Regions from separate parts of the Brevibacillus sp. DP1.3A genome, predicted to be linked through region 1. Evidence: riboswitches for the same ligand, from Rfam matches in the RefSeq annotation. Region 1 holds a riboswitch; the other holds the start of a gene.
The links. Region 1 has a riboswitch for FMN ahead of ribD (bifunctional diaminohydroxyphosphoribosylaminopyrimidine deaminase/5-amino-6-(5-phosphoribosylamino)uracil reductase RibD). Riboswitches for the same ligand answer to the same signal wherever they lie in the genome.
Positions count from the first base shown of each region.

Region 2: another riboswitch for FMN. It lies ahead of HP399_RS25765 (ECF transporter S component); the one in region 1 lies ahead of ribD (bifunctional diaminohydroxyphosphoribosylaminopyrimidine deaminase/5-amino-6-(5-phosphoribosylamino)uracil reductase RibD).

Region 1 covers NZ_CP085876.1:1,414,856-1,422,520, forward strand. The annotation lists gene HP399_RS06550 (sigma-54-dependent transcriptional regulator) at 1-1,175, shown strand, start outside; gene HP399_RS06555 (c-type cytochrome) at 1,334-2,266, shown strand; gene HP399_RS06560 (HAD family hydrolase) at 2,412-3,080, shown strand; FMN riboswitch at 3,147-3,295, shown strand; FMN riboswitch at 3,408-3,552, shown strand; gene ribD (bifunctional diaminohydroxyphosphoribosylaminopyrimidine deaminase/5-amino-6-(5-phosphoribosylamino)uracil reductase RibD) at 3,685-4,791, shown strand; gene HP399_RS06570 (riboflavin synthase) at 4,811-5,467, shown strand; gene HP399_RS06575 (bifunctional 3,4-dihydroxy-2-butanone-4-phosphate synthase/GTP cyclohydrolase II) at 5,484-6,683, shown strand; gene ribE (6,7-dimethyl-8-ribityllumazine synthase) at 6,699-7,163, shown strand; gene HP399_RS06585 (spore germination protein) at 7,290-7,665, shown strand, end outside.
Region 2 covers NZ_CP085876.1:5,596,237-5,603,901, reverse strand. The annotation lists gene HP399_RS25785 (protein phosphatase 2C domain-containing protein) at 1-291, shown strand, start outside; gene HP399_RS25780 (ABC transporter ATP-binding protein) at 381-1,391, shown strand; gene HP399_RS25775 (ABC transporter permease) at 1,384-2,178, shown strand; gene HP399_RS25770 (ABC transporter permease) at 2,182-2,979, shown strand; FMN riboswitch at 3,337-3,491, shown strand; gene HP399_RS25765 (ECF transporter S component) at 3,725-4,336, shown strand; gene proS (proline--tRNA ligase) at 4,650-6,116, shown strand; gene HP399_RS25755 (HAD family hydrolase) at 6,169-6,807, opposite strand; gene HP399_RS25750 (winged helix-turn-helix domain-containing protein) at 6,871-7,488, opposite strand; gene bcp (thioredoxin-dependent thiol peroxidase) at 7,645-7,665, shown strand, end outside.

The DNA.
Region 1 (7,665 bases):
GGTGCAAGGAAACCTCTCCTGCCATTCAAATCATTGTTGTGACCGGACACGGAACTATCGAAACTGCAATCGAAGCGATGAAACGCGGCGCTTATGATTATTTGACAAAACCTTACAACCTCAATGAATTGGAGGTTTTGATTTCCAAGGCCGTCGAAAAACAGCTGTTGACCGAGGAAAACCAACAGTTGAAGGAAGCTCTATCGACAAACGGGAAAACGACGTTTCAAATCGTTGCGGAAAGCCCGAAGCTAAAAGAGGTCCTAGCTACTGTCGAGCGAGTAGCCAGTACGGACTTTCTCGTTCTCTTAAAAGGGGAAAGTGGAACAGGGAAGGATGTCATCGCGAGACTCATTTATGAATGTAGTGAGAGAGCATCAGAGGCATTCGTACCGATCAATTTAGGGGCGATACCTGAAACGATGCTGGAAAGTGAACTGTTCGGGCACGAAAAGGGAGCCTTTACAGGCGCAACTGCACAGAAAAAGGGACTGGTAGAGATTGCCCACCTGGGGACGCTCTTTTTGGATGAAGTAGGGGACTTGCCTTTTCCTTTGCAGGTCAAGCTGCTCCGTTTTTTGGAAACCGGCGAATTTCGCCGAATAGGGAGCCCGATTCTGCACAAGGTGGATGTTCGTATCATTGCTGCTACCAATGCCGACCTGGAAAAGAAAGTGGAAGAAGGAACGTTCCGATCCGATCTTTATTTCCGGCTGCATGTCATGGATATAACGATTCCACCTCTCACCCAGAGAAGAGAGGACATTTTGCCACTGTCGGCTTTCTTTTTGAATCGACTTAAGCGTAAGTATCCAGTCAAACCGCTTTCTGTGAAAGCGCAGGCAGCTCTTTTGGCCTACTCATTCCCGGGGAATGTTCGAGAGTTGGCTCATATGATCGAACGTGCTGTCGTTTTGGCAAAAGGAGAGGAAATTGACGACAAGGATCTCTTTCCACACGAACAGTCAGTACCTCACAACCCGTCAGATAGGAAGCTCTTTTCTTCAGCAGAAATTGGGGAGGAAGAGGCATTTTTACTGAAAAATGTAGAGCGAGAACATATCAAGCATGTGCTGGACGTTTTGCAGTGGAACAAGACCAAGACAGCTGAGAAGCTAGGGATCAGCGTACGCAACCTATATCGAAAAATCGAAGAGTACGAGCTGCGACCGTGACATTTTGTCGCGTACTGACCATGACATTTTGGCATGGTCTTTTCTTTTTCTTACTGTTTGGAAGCGTCAAGCCGTTCGTTTTCCTGCTTTTATCGTATGGCACGCCTCTTGCTACTCTCCTGTAGTGAATGCACGATCAACATGGAGGAGTGAGACCTATGATAAAAAAAGAGAAGACAGGCTGGAAGAAGCTGTCTATGGTGGTAGTGGCGATGCTGGTCTTTGCAGGCTGTGCTACACAGCCGACAGCTCAACCCACCTCAACAGCGAGTGAGGCCAAAGATAAAACAGCGAGTGGGGCAGCTGGAGCGATCAATCTAGATTCCTACACCCCGCCTAGTATGGACAAGGTGCCAGAAGGGCCATTGGGAGAATCGATTAAGTATGGACATAAGTTAATGAATGAAACGAGCACAGTGATCCCTGAATACACAGGGAATAAGCTCTCCTGCTCCAGCTGTCACGGTAATGCCGGAATGGATGCGACCTCCCCTTTAACGGGTGTCACCGCAGTCTATCCCCAGTACATTCCAAGGTCAGGCAAAGTGATTACCATTGAGGATCGCATCAATGGTTGTTTTCAACGAAGCATGAACGGAAAGCCATTGCCTTACAACAGCGATGAAATGAGAGCGATGGTTGCCTATCTGACATATATCTCAACAGATGTACCAGTAGGAATTAAAGAGCGCCCGTGGATAGAGAAAAACGATATGAAGAGCGTACCTCAACCGAATGTGGCAAATGGAGAAGCCCTCTTTCAAAAATCGTGTTTGCAATGCCATGCAGCTGATGGTTCAGGAACAGGACCAAACACTGGACCAGCGCTATGGGGGGATAACTCCTTCAATATTGGTGCAGGTATGGCCCGAATTTCCAAAGCTGCTGGCTACATTCAACGCAATATGCCTCTAGGGGAAATGGGCGGTATCAAGCAAGGCTCGTTAACAGATCAAGAAGCAGCGGACCTAGCAGCCTATATTTTGTCCAAGCCTCGTCCAGACTTTGCCAAAAAGGCAAAAGACTGGCCAGCTGGTGGAGTTCCAAAGGATGTACCGTATGAAGTAGACAGCGCCAAGAAGAAGCAATAGGAACACAATACCTAACCCAAAAAGGGCTGTCCCAAAAGTTATTAAATGACTGAGGGATGGTCCTCTTTTTGATAAAATGGAAGTATCCCCCACATGGGTGAACTCTTGAACCAGCATGGCGTGTAGTTAAAAAAGGAGGCACAAAATGAGCAGAACCTTTCAAAAAGGCATTATTTTCGATATGGACAACACCTTGCTGCAATCCAGGATCAATTTTACCGAGATGAAGCGGGCTATTTTTCAGCTATGGGCAGACAATGGGATCGTTTCTCCAACACTTGAGTGGGAAAAGCATACCGCATCGCAGCTCATTGAGATCGGGAGAAAAGCGGAGCAGATGACGATAGAGCTGGAGCAAGCGATGTGGGATGCGGTAACCGCGATCGAGAAGGAAGGGATGCATGGAGCTGTATTGGAGCAGCACGCGGTAGAAGTGCTAGAGGAGTTAAAGAACCGCTATCAGCTGTATATCCTAACCAACAACGCGTATGCCGCTGCAGAGGAGGCTTTGAACGAGACGGGAATCGCCTCCTACTTTGACGAAATCGTCGCCCGCGAGCAGATGACGACCTTGAAGCCATCTCCATCGGGCATTCACTATATTCGCAGCCGCAAGCCAGATTGGCCTGTTTCGGCTTGGGCGATGATCGGGGATTCGTGGATCGATGGTAAGGCGGCCTGCGACGGACAAGTCGCTTTTATTGCCTATCAAGGGAATGAGCAGGACATGGAGCAAAATGGTGTTGTGCCAAAGGCGTACATAAATGATTTGAAAGAACTCCTGACGGTCCTCGAAGAGTGCGAGCAAGAGTAAGTGCACTTCTCCAATAAATGATTACAGACAATAGTGAAAAATGTGCTATACTTTGCCTAACTGAATACCAGCCTTCAGGGTAGGGTGCAATTCCCGACCGGCGGTAATGACGAACGCACGTCTGAGCCCGCGACTCGCTATCGTAAGCAGTTGATAGCGACTGACTTGGTGCAAATCCAAGGCCGACGGTACAGTCCGGATGGGAGAAGGTATTTGGAACGGCCTGTTTCGCTGTTTTTTCAAAAAACGGTAGAAACAAGGCTTCTTTCTGAACGCCCTGAGCATAATATTCATGGGCGTTTTTGTTTTTCGTTAAAACTTCATAGCGACAATCTTCAGGGCAAGGTGAAATTCCTGACCGGCGGTAATGACGTACGTACGTCTGAGCCCGCGACTCGCTGACCACGCTTACAGCGACTGATCTGGTGAAAACCCAGAGCCGACGGTACAGTCCGGATGGAAGAAGATTTTGTGCTTTCTTCATTTGTTTTTTCGAAAAACGGATGAGGTAAGGCTTCTTTCCCTATGCCCTGAAACGTTCTGAGGTTTCAAGGGCTTTTTGCGTTGTGCTTGGCTGGAATGATGGAACAGAAAGGAGTGCGGTATGGAACAGGACAGCAAGTACATGGATCTGGCGCTGGAACTGGCACGATCGGCAAGAGGCCAAACCAGCCCGAATCCCATGGTCGGAGCTGTGATTGTGAAGGATGGAATCATCGTGGGAATGGGAGCGCATCTGCGGGCAGGAGAGCCCCATGCTGAGGTGCACGCACTGCGGATGGCTGGGGAAAAAGCGCAAGGCGCGACCGTGTACGTGACGCTGGAGCCTTGCAGTCACTACGGGAAAACACCGCCGTGTGCAGAGGCGCTGATCGCAGCTGATGTAAGTCGTGTCGTTGTAGCGACGCTCGACCCGAATCCACTAGTGGCGGGAAGAGGAATGGAGATGCTGCGGGCAGCAGGGATGGAAGTGGCGGTGGGCGTGAGAGAAGAGGAAGCGAAGGCGCTCAATGAAGTCTTTTTCCATTACATCCAGACCAGACGTCCATTTGTAACGGTAAAGACGGCCAGCACATTGGACGGGAAAATCGCTTCGTTCTCGGGACACAGTCGGTGGATTACTGGAGCAGAGGCTCGTGCAGAGGTGCATGAACTGCGCAGGCAGCACGATGCGATCCTGGTTGGGGTTGGGACGATTCTCGCTGATGACCCACTGTTGACGGCGCGCCAGGAAGAGCAGTGTTTTGGAAGTCAGCCAGTTCGCGTGATTTTGGACAGTCATTTACGGACGCCGCTGGATGCCCGTGTCGTCCAGAATGCAGATACGAAGACATGGATCTTTACGACAGATGCAGCACCAAGGGAAAAGCAGAAGCTGCTTGCGGTAAGAGGAGTAAAGGTCATCACGACGGAAGCGCCAATTCGCGTGGAAAAGGTGCTGGATACGCTGGGAGAGCTGGGGATTACCTCGTTGCTTGTGGAAGGCGGGCAGGAAGTCAATGGCTCCTTTTTGCAGGCGAGAGCAATTCAAAAGGTCGTGAGCCATATCGCGCTAAAGCTGATCGGGGGAAGCGGCGCGCCCTCGCCGTTCGGTGGTCAAGGCTTTGCGACGATGGGAGAAGCGGTACAGCTGACAAATGTGACGATCGCACCGATCGGGAAAGGTGATGTACAAATCATCGGGTACCCACAATGGGAGGATCAGACGTAGCAAGTGAGGAGGAGAGAGCATGTTCACGGGACTGGTCGAAGAAGTGGGCGTGTTGGAATCGATTCAAGGGAACGAGCAGGCGAGTCGACTGGTCATCCGCGCACAGCAGGTACTCGAAGGGGTGAAGCTCGGGGACAGTATCTCGGTCAATGGCATTTGCCTTACGGTTACTTCTTATACGAATCGTCAGTTTAGCGTCGATGTGATGCCAGAGACGATGAACAAGACGAGCTTGCGGCAATTACGCAGCGGACAGCGAGTGAATTTGGAGAGAGCGATGCGGCTGGGGGACCGTTTTGGCGGGCATATCGTCTCCGGGCATGTAGATGGGACTGGAATGGTTGCTTCACGAGAGGTGAATGCGAATGCTGTCGTGTTTCGGATTGAGGCCAAACCGCAGCTGTTGAAGTATGTTATTGCCCGTGGATCGATTTGCATAGACGGCATCAGTCTCACCGTGGTGGACGTAAACGATAACGGTTTTACCGTTTCAATCATTCCGCATACGCTGGCGAATACGAGTCTTTCAGACAGACGACCTGGGGACTTGGTGAATCTTGAAACAGATGTCATCGGCAAATATGTAGAGCGTTTGTTAGGTTATCAAAACCATGGCGGTACAGAGAAATCTGGCGGGCTCAGTCTAGCCTTTTTGCAGGAAAATGGCTTCGCGTGAGAAGGAGGGAGAAAGTATGTTTCATCGCATAGAAGAAGCATTAGAAGATTTGCGTCAGGGCAAGGCGGTCATCGTGGTAGATGATGAGGATCGGGAAAACGAAGGAGATTTTGTCTGCATGGCCGAAGCGGCTACGCCTGAAATGATCAACTTCATGGTTACACATGGAAGGGGACTCGTTTGCGTACCGGTGACAGAAGAGCACGCAACTCGTTTGGAGCTCCATCCGATGGTGAAGTCCAATACAGACAAGCAAGGAACGGCTTTTACCGTGTCCATCGATGAAGGGAGTACACACACAGGGATATCCGCTCATGAGCGCTCTCAGACTGTCTTGGCGATGCTGGATGATCAAAAGACCGCAGAAGATTTCCGTAGACCGGGACATATTTTTCCGTTAATCGCGAAGTCTGGCGGTGTATTGCGCAGAGCGGGACATACGGAGGCGGCAGTTGATTTGGCTCGCTTGGCGGGGGGCATACCGGCGGGAGTCATTTGCGAAATTATGAACGAGGATGGCTCCATGGCACGTCTGCCGCAATTGCAAGAGATCGCACGCCGCTTTGATCTCAAGCTGATTACGATCGCAGACTTGATAGCGTATCGGATGCGGACGGAATCCATGGTGAAAAGGGAAATCGAAGTGCAGCTTCCGACCGCCTACGGTGATTTTCGGATGGCGGCCTATACGAACGAGCTGGATGGTAAAGAGCATGTGGCTCTCATCAAGGGAGAGATCGGACCGGATGAGCCCATTCTCATCCGCGTGCACTCGGAGTGCTTGACAGGAGATATTTTCGGCTCTCATCGCTGCGACTGCGGTCCACAGCTACACGCTGCATTGGAACAGATCGAAGCGAACGGACGTGGCATTTTATTGTACATGCGCCAGGAGGGCAGAGGCATTGGCTTGATTAATAAGCTACGTGCCTACAAGTTGCAGGAGGAAGGCTTGGATACGGTTGAGGCCAATGAAAAGCTAGGATTCGCCGCTGATCTGCGAGATTACGGTATCGGTGCGCAAATTTTGCGAGATTTAGGAGTGCAACGCATGCGGCTTTTGACTAATAATCCACGAAAAATCCGCGGGCTTACCGGTTACGGATTAACAGTAGAAGAACGGGTGCCGCTTCAAATGCAGGAGCATCTGCACAACAAACAGTACCTATCAACAAAACAAGAGAAGCTGGGTCACCTGCTTCATCTGCACGGATAAGGAGAGGGAATGAGCATGAAAACTTTTGAAGGACATTTGGTTGGAACAGGTTTGCGTGTAGGGATTGTGGCAGGACGTTTTAACGAATTGATCGTAAGCAAGCTGGTCGGAGGGGCGCTCGATGCCCTGAAGCGTCATGGCGTAGAAGATGAGCAGGTAGACGTGGCTTGGGTACCAGGGGCATTTGAAATTCCGTTGATTGCTAAAAAAATGGCGGAATCCGGTCGCTATGATGCGGTTGTTACACTGGGAGCTGTCATTCGTGGCTCCACTCCACACTTCGATTACGTCTGCAATGAGACCGCAAAAGGAGTTGCGTCCCTATCTCTTTCGACTGGGATACCTGTTATTTTTGGTGTTTTGACGACAGACAATATCGAGCAAGCCATCGAGCGAGCGGGAACAAAAGCAGGCAACAAAGGCTGGGAAGCAGCAACGGCAGCGATCGAAATGGCTAATTTATCTAAGCAGTTCGCCTAATCAGTTCATATGGAGAACGAGATATTTCAACGGGGGCTTCGGCTCCCGTTTTCTATTTTTTTGGATAAAATCACCACGGACAGGTCAAAGTAAGAAAGATTTTCCTGAATAAAGGGGGGATCTAGCGTGAGACCGACTGATTGGTGGAGAGCGCAAGTAGAGGCCGTACAAGCAAAGCGGCGCATCGAACAAATTACACCGGATATGGTAAAACAATGTATGCAAAACGTGGATGACCTCAGCAGCTTGTCATTGAAGATGAATGACGAAGAGGTACACGTTTTTTTTCTCGATACGCTGGTGGATGTGTCCCAGATTTATGAGAATGTCTTTCTTCCGTTACAGCGTTCTGATGGTAAAGATCCGATGCAGGCGCTCCCTTTTTCACAGGAATGTCTTCTCGACGATATGGAGACGTTGATGAGTAACTTGCTACGTGGTCATACCATCTTGTTTTTCTTGGAAAGGGATCTCATTCTGCATGTGAATACATTTCAGGTCG
Region 2 (7,665 bases), 2.4 Mb from region 1:
TATGGCGTATTGAATGGCGATGTTGCCTGTCGGGATTTTATCGAGTATGGACGCATCAATCGAGTTGGCGTGAAGGCATTGGTGCTGGCAACGGATGGTCTTTTCATGCCGAGAGCTTTAGGTGAAGCACAGCCGAAGTGGGAAGAGACGGTGCTGCCAATCGTACATAAAGGGCTGCAACGTTATACAGACGATCTCATCTCTCTGGAAAACAAAGATCCCGAATGCATACGCTATATCCGCTTCAAAAAGTCAGACGACAAAACGGGAATGATCCTTAATCTTCATTAACAGTTTGGTGCAGTTTGCCTTTTGCACAAATCGATTGGCTCATATACACTACAAATGGTATTTAAGCGAAGAAAAAAGGACGGTTTTCCATGATTCAAGTAAATCATTTACAAAAGGATTTCCGCATCCATCAGTCCAGACCGGGCCTTGGTGGTGCTTTTCGTGATTTGTTTAGTCGGGAGTACAAGACGGTAAATGCGGTGGATGACCTTTCCTTTACAGTAGAGGAAGGGGAAATGTTCGCGCTGATTGGGGAAAATGGTGCCGGAAAATCGACCACGATCAAGATGCTGACAGGTATCTTGACCCCGAGCGACGGCGAAATCGTCATTAACGGCTATGTGCCTTTCAAGCAGCGTGAAGAGTATGTTCGATCCATCGGAGTTGTTTTCGGGCAGCGCTCTCAGCTTTGGTGGGACCTATCTCCGCTAGAGTCCTTCCGTCTGTTGAAAAGTGTTTATAAGGTTGACGATGCAGAAGGAGAAAAGTGGTTGGAGCGTTTGATTGAGGAGCTGGATATTTCTCCATTCGTCAGTCAGCCAGTACGCAAGTTGAGTCTCGGACAACGGATGCGCTGTGAAGTGGCTGCTTCATTGATTCATAAGCCACGTCTGCTGTTTCTCGATGAACCGACAGTTGGACTCGATGTGCTCGTTAAGCAAAAAATCCGTGAGTTTCTCCGCAATCTGAATGAGACGGAAAATATGACGATCTTGTTGACGACTCACGATGTATCAGACATCGAAGCACTCTGTAAACGCGTGCTTGTCATGGACAAAGGGAAGCTGATCTTCGATGGCTTGCTGAATGACCTCAAGGAAAAATGGGGCAATGGCACAGAGGTGTCCTTCCAAATGAAAAAGCGTACTTCAACAGCCGCACTTCGTCAGGCATTGGGAGAGATGCCTTGTGAGATCAAGCAAATCAATGATTTTACCCTTAGTGTAAAAGTAGCGCGAAGTCAGGAAATGCTGCCCTTTGTTTTGTCGACAGTCATGTCATCGTTTGAAGTCAGCGATGTGAAAATTGAGGAGACGAGCACAGAGGATATCGTTCGCAACATTTATTCCTCAGACCAAGAGGTAGCTAGCCATGCGTAAGCTTTATATGGAACTCATCCGCATGAGGTTTTTGACGATGCTTGCCTATCGTGTGAACTATTACAGCGGGATCATTATCTACGCGATTAACATCGGTGCGTACTACTTTTTATGGGGAGCAATCTACGGAGGCCAGCAGCAGCTGGGCGGGCTTACGGTGGAACAGATGACTTCCTACGTTGCGATTGCTTGGATGTCGCGGGCGTTTTATTTTAACAACATCGATACAGAAATAGCCCAGGACGTCCGAGAAGGCAAGGTCGCGATCGAAATGATACGCCCTTATAATTACTTGTCCGTGAAAACGGCGCAGGCGTTTGGGGAAGGGATCTTTCGCTTTCTCTTTTTCGCGGGTCCAGGGATCTTCCTTATCAGCCTGATCATTCCATTCAGCTTCCCGGCGACAGCGACTGGATGGGGGCTTTATTTGATCAGCTTGATGTGTGCGTTTTTGATCAATACACAAATCAATCTGGTAACAGGCTTGCTGACTTTCTTCCTGTTCCGAAACGATGGCATGATGCGAGCCAAGCGGGTCGTGGTGGATCTGTTGTCTGGTCTCGTGCTGCCGATCAGCTTTTTCCCGGGCTGGGCGCAAACGGTAATGGGTTATCTCCCATTTCAGGCGGTCAACTACTATCCGAGCCTGATCTTCACAGGTGCGATTACAACGGAGCGTTCCTGGGAATTGATCGGTTTTCAGGTCATTTGGATGTTTGTCATACTGGTTCCCATCTTGGTGATGTGGCGTCTTGCCCGCAACAAGCTGGTTGTGCAAGGAGGGTAGAGCATGCAGAACATGAGACATATTTTCAGTATTTTTGCCGACTACCTGAGCCAGTACTTCAAGACGAGACTTGCCTATCGAACGGATTTTATCGGGGATTTTGTGTCCAATCTGGTTTCTGAGTTGATCAATCTCGTCTTTATTATTGTCGTGTTCACGCATGTTCCGCTTATGGGGGATTGGACGCGTGACGAGATTATCTTTATCTATGGTTTCTTTTTGGTTCCATACGCGTTGTTCTCGATGTTCTTCGGTTTTTGGGACTTCAACGAAAGGTATATCATCCGGGGCGAGATGGATCGCATCCTGACGAGACCGATTCACAATCTGGCACAGGTGTGTCTCGAGTCGATTGCACCAGACCGTATTTTTGGAGTCATAACCGGGATCATCATCATGGGGTATGCTGCCATTCAACTCGATTTGTCGTTTTACTGGTACGACGTGTTCATCTTTATCGGGCTCTCGATCAGCGGGGCACTGATTTACGGTGGCGTGTATACTGCGATTGCTGCGGTTAGCTTCTTTTCCGACTCGCGGACAGGGATTGCCCCGATGATTTACAACATCCAGCAATATGGGCGCTATCCGGTAGACGTGTACAACAAGGCGATTCGCTTTGTGCTCACCTACGTGCTGCCGTTTGCCTTCGTGGGTGTTTATCCGGCGGCTTACTTTTTGCGCAAGGAAGTCTGGTACACATATGCGGCAATGACGCCGGTAGTGGCTGTTATTTTCTTCGGGATTGGGCTGTTAGTCTGGAACTGGGGAGTCACGAAATATCGGGGAGCGGGTTCATAGGGGCGTATTGATACAAATAGCGCTTCTTGATGATTTATAATCCGAAGTCGTTGTGGTAATATTGGATGTAACGAGATCTAAAAGCATAAAGTAAAAAAAGACCGTCCCGGCTGCAACCGAAACGGTCGATACAATAGGCGCTTCCCGCAAAGGGGTGCGGCTCAATACTATGTTGTGAAATAGACCGCAGAGCTGTCAACTCAAGGGCGGTCTATTTCTTTTTGGTCAAGGTAACAACCAAGCCGATCACCTTTATCCCTACTAAACAAATAGGAAAAATAAACAAAAGTGTCGAGCTGGCAGTTTCCTCTATTGTCAAATCAAAAAACAGCAGTATAATATGCTGTATACAACTACACATTCCTTCGGGGCAGGGTGAAATTCCCGACCGGCGGTGATCATGCTTTATGCATGTTAAGCCCGCGAGCCTCCCGAGCTGAAAGTAGCGACGGAGTGCAGGATCTGGTGTGATTCCAGAGCCGACAGTACAGTCTGGATGGGAGAAGGATGACGACAGTACGTTTATCACACGTGCTTGTTTGCCTGTGCAAACGGGATGAGAACGTAGAGGCCAGCCCTTTAGTTTCTTGTACCTTTTATTTGTGCATGGTTTGTCATACGCTTGCAAATGCCCTGTGGAACTTATAGCCACAGGGTTTATTCTGTTTGTGTAACAAGACGTGTGAGCTTACAACGACTGTTGCCATTCCTCAAGAAGGAGTAGAAAAATGAGGAGATGGTAAACATGAAAGAAACAGCGCTGCATTCTTCGCGCATACGTGCAACCCAAAAGCTGGTGACGATTCCCATGCTGGCGGCCGTTGCATTTATTCTGCAGTATCTCGAGGTTCCTGTTCCGCTGATGCCAAGCTTTTTGAAGCTCGACTTCAGTACACTCCCGGCATTGATCGGGGGACTCATGTACGGACCTGTAGCCGGCGTTATTATCGAGGTACTGAAAAATACACTGCATATGCTCTTCAAAAATACAGACGGTCTTTTGATCGGTGAACTCGCAAACGTCGTAGCAGGATCAAGCTTTATTTTTGCGGCTGTCTACATGCAGCGTCTGGGCCAAGGCAAAAAAGGCTTCCTGACTGGTCTCGCTCTGGGAACGATTTTGATGACGATTGTCATGGCTGTGGCAAATGCTTATGTGCTGTTGCCTGCGTACGCTGTGCTTTATCAAATGCCGATTGAACAGCTCTTGACCATGTTCAATGCGACAAGTATCTGGTCATTGGTTCTGTACGGAATCGTCCCATTCAATCTCTTCAAAGGTGTTATGATTTCAGTGGTTGCGTATCCGATCTATGTGAAGCTCGGCTCAAGAATCGCTGCGCATACCAACAATTGACAACTACGATGTGACTCGCTAATATGTTTAGTTAATAGATAGTCACAAAAGGCTATGAAAGGACCCGCAGCTATTCCTACGTGACAGAGAGTCGGCCCTAGTCTGGAAGGCTGATACGTAAAGGATAACTGCACCCCATCCTGAAGCCGCTGGTGAAGAGCTTAGCCGGATGCCCACCGTTATCGGGTTATCGAGAGGACTATGGCGTATGCTGTAGTCAATCAGGGTGGTACCGCGGAAGTTGATCCTCCGTCCCTTTTTGGGATGGGGGATTTTTTGCATTTTACGTAAGAACAAAAAGGAGCGTAGACGGATGAAAGAGGACAAAGCGTTTGTAAAAGAAATTACACCGCAATCGGAGGATTTTTCGCGTTGGTACATCGATGCCATCAAAAAGGCGGATTTGATGGACTACACACCGGTACGCGGCTGCATCGTGTTCAAGCCGGATGGTTTTGAGCTATGGGAGCGAATTCAAGAGGCGATGAATAAACGCTTCAAGGAGACAGGGCATCGCAATGCCTATTTCCCGATGTTGATCCCCGAGTCCTTCTTTCAAAAAGAAAAAGAGCATATCGAGGGCTTCAATCCAGAGCTGCCTTGGGTAACAGAGGCTGGGGGCGAGCCGTTAGAGGAAAAGCTCGCGCTACGTCCAACCTCCGAGACGATCATTGGACATATGTACAGCCAATGGATTCAGAGCTACCGCGACCTGCCTGTATTAATCAACCAATGGGCAAACGTTTTTCGTTGGGAAAAGCGGACGATGCCGTTCTTGCGGACATCAGAATTTCTCTGGCAGGAAGGCCACACGGCACATGCGACAGAGGAGGAAGCTCGTCAGGAAACGATGCAAATGCTGGAGATTTACCGAGAGGTCGTCGAGCAGGAGCTGGCCATTCCGGTTTGGAAGGGACAAAAAACACCGAGTGAACGCTTTGCCGGTGCTGTTGACACGTATTCCATTGAAGCGATGATGAAGGATGGCAAAGCAGTGCAAGCGGGCACCTCGCACTATTTGGGCGATAAATTCGCGCGCGGCTTTGAAATCAAGTTTTTGGATCGTGACAATCAGTTCAAGTACGTTCACACCACATCATGGGGAACCTCTACACGACTGATTGGTTCGATGATCATGGTGCATGGCGATGACCGCGGTCTAGTGTTGCCGCCTCGCATGGCTCCGACACAGGTTATTATGATCCCAGTCGGTCCGATGAAGCTGCGCGAGAAAGTCATGGAGGCGTTTGATCCACTTTTTGACGAGATCAAGGCCGCAGGCGTGCGTGTCCGTGCTGATCTTCGTGAAGAAACACCAGGCTGGAAGTTCAATGAGTGGGAAATGCGCGGGGTTCCTCTACGTCTGGAGCTCGGCCCGCGTGACGTGGAAAATGGTCAAGTAATTCTGGCTCGTCGTGATACAGGGGAGAAGGTGACGGTTTCACTTGAAGGTATCGCGCAGACAGTTGTTCAACTGTTGGAAGAGATTCAGCAAAATATGTTCCAAAAAGCACTAGCCTTTCGTGATGAGAACTCACATTTGGGGATCGATACACTGGAGCAGCTATCCGCTCATATTGCAAAAAGCGAGAGCGAAAACAAAACGAGCGGATGGGTGTTAGCCGGCTGGTGTGGGGATGATGCTTGTGAATCGAAGATCAAAGAGGAAACCAAGTTCACTTCTCGCAACATCCCGTTTGAGCCTCCTGTACAAAAGAATGCCTGCATTTGCTGCGGCAAAGAGTCACAGCATAGCGTCTGGTTCGGACGGGCGTATTAATCAAAAAAAGGGTGTGTCCACGCTTCGGCGGCAGGGCACACCCTTTTTTCATCTAGCGCTTGAGTATCCAATCGGTAAACGCTTGCACATCCGTAAAGTGGTAGTCAGGCTCGGGATCGAATTTTCCCGACTTTTGTGTAACCAAAAGCCAATCCACACCGACTGTTCGCAAACCAGCGGCTCGACCAGCCAACACGTCAGCATCACTGTCACCTACGAAAATGGTTTCCGCAGGCGTAGCGCCTAGTTGTTTCATAGCAGTAAAAATACCTTCTGGATGAGGCTTTGGATGTGTGACCTCATCCCCTGTGATCACGACGGAAAAATACGAATCTAATCCCCATTCTCGAAGGGAGATGTCAGCGCTTTTGCGCCCTTTTCCTGTTACGATTCCCATTTGGATACCTGCTGCGTGAAGTTCATCGAGCATGCTTCGGATATTTTCAGGATTTTGTACGCGGGAGTGTTCATCTGTGTATACACGAAAAAAATGAGCGAGGGCGTTGTCATGCGCATGTGAGGGAAGCTTGTTTTGCAAAATGCCTGTCTCTGTGGGGCCAAAGAGAGCTACAATTTGCTCGTCGGTATAATGCTCTTGTAAAAACTGCTGAAAGGTAGAGCGAAAAGCGGTGAAGATCAAGGGGAGGGTATCGGCAACTGTGCCATCGAAATCAAACAAGATCGTCCGCATGGGAGTCCTCCTTTGATTAGAAAATGAAAGAAAACCATCGTATCTGATGGTTTTCTTGGTGACTTACTCATCCGAATCATCAAAAGGATCATCTGAATCATCTGTTGGGTCAGCTGGAGTCAATGGGAACAGGGTGTCGAAAAACTTGAATTTTCGACGGCCAGATTCCTTTTTGAACCCTTTGTACTTTTGTAACAGCTCAGAGATGTCTTCTACAAATTGATTACGTTCCTCTTGACTCAAATAAAATTCAGTCAAATTATAAGCAAACGTATTTTGATACTCTTTCCTAACATCTTGGTCGCTTGCGACGAAGCGATTGAGAGTTCGCATGAGGTCCTTTTCCGTAGTACGAAACGGAGTAAACATGACATCACTTAATTGTTGAGCGTTTTCTTCAATCATCAATTGGAGCTTGACCTGAATGACCTTGGCAACAGGCTCATAATATTTCTCCACAATAGAGCCTTTTACCCGGGTATCCACCTGCTCAAGCAGCCCAACACGCACGAGCTCCTTCACATGGTAATGTAGCCGTGCAGCATTTTCGCCTAGTTCTGTAGCGATTTGTTTGGCCGTTCTGGGCTCCAAATCTTCAAAGAGTTCCAAAATTTTAACCCGTTCCGCTATAGCAAGCGATTTTAGCGCTTCTGGATCTGTTACTTCAAAAAACTCTTTCATGCGAATTCACCATCCAACTGACTAGGCCAAATTTTATTTTTTTTTATTCTATCCTTTTCTGAATCAAAGCGCAACTTGTATGCGGATGAAGTGACTACTAGATTGTGGTAAAATGGGACCAGCGAAAACAGGACATTATTGAGAGGAGGGAAAAGTTTGACGGCAGTAGGACAAGCT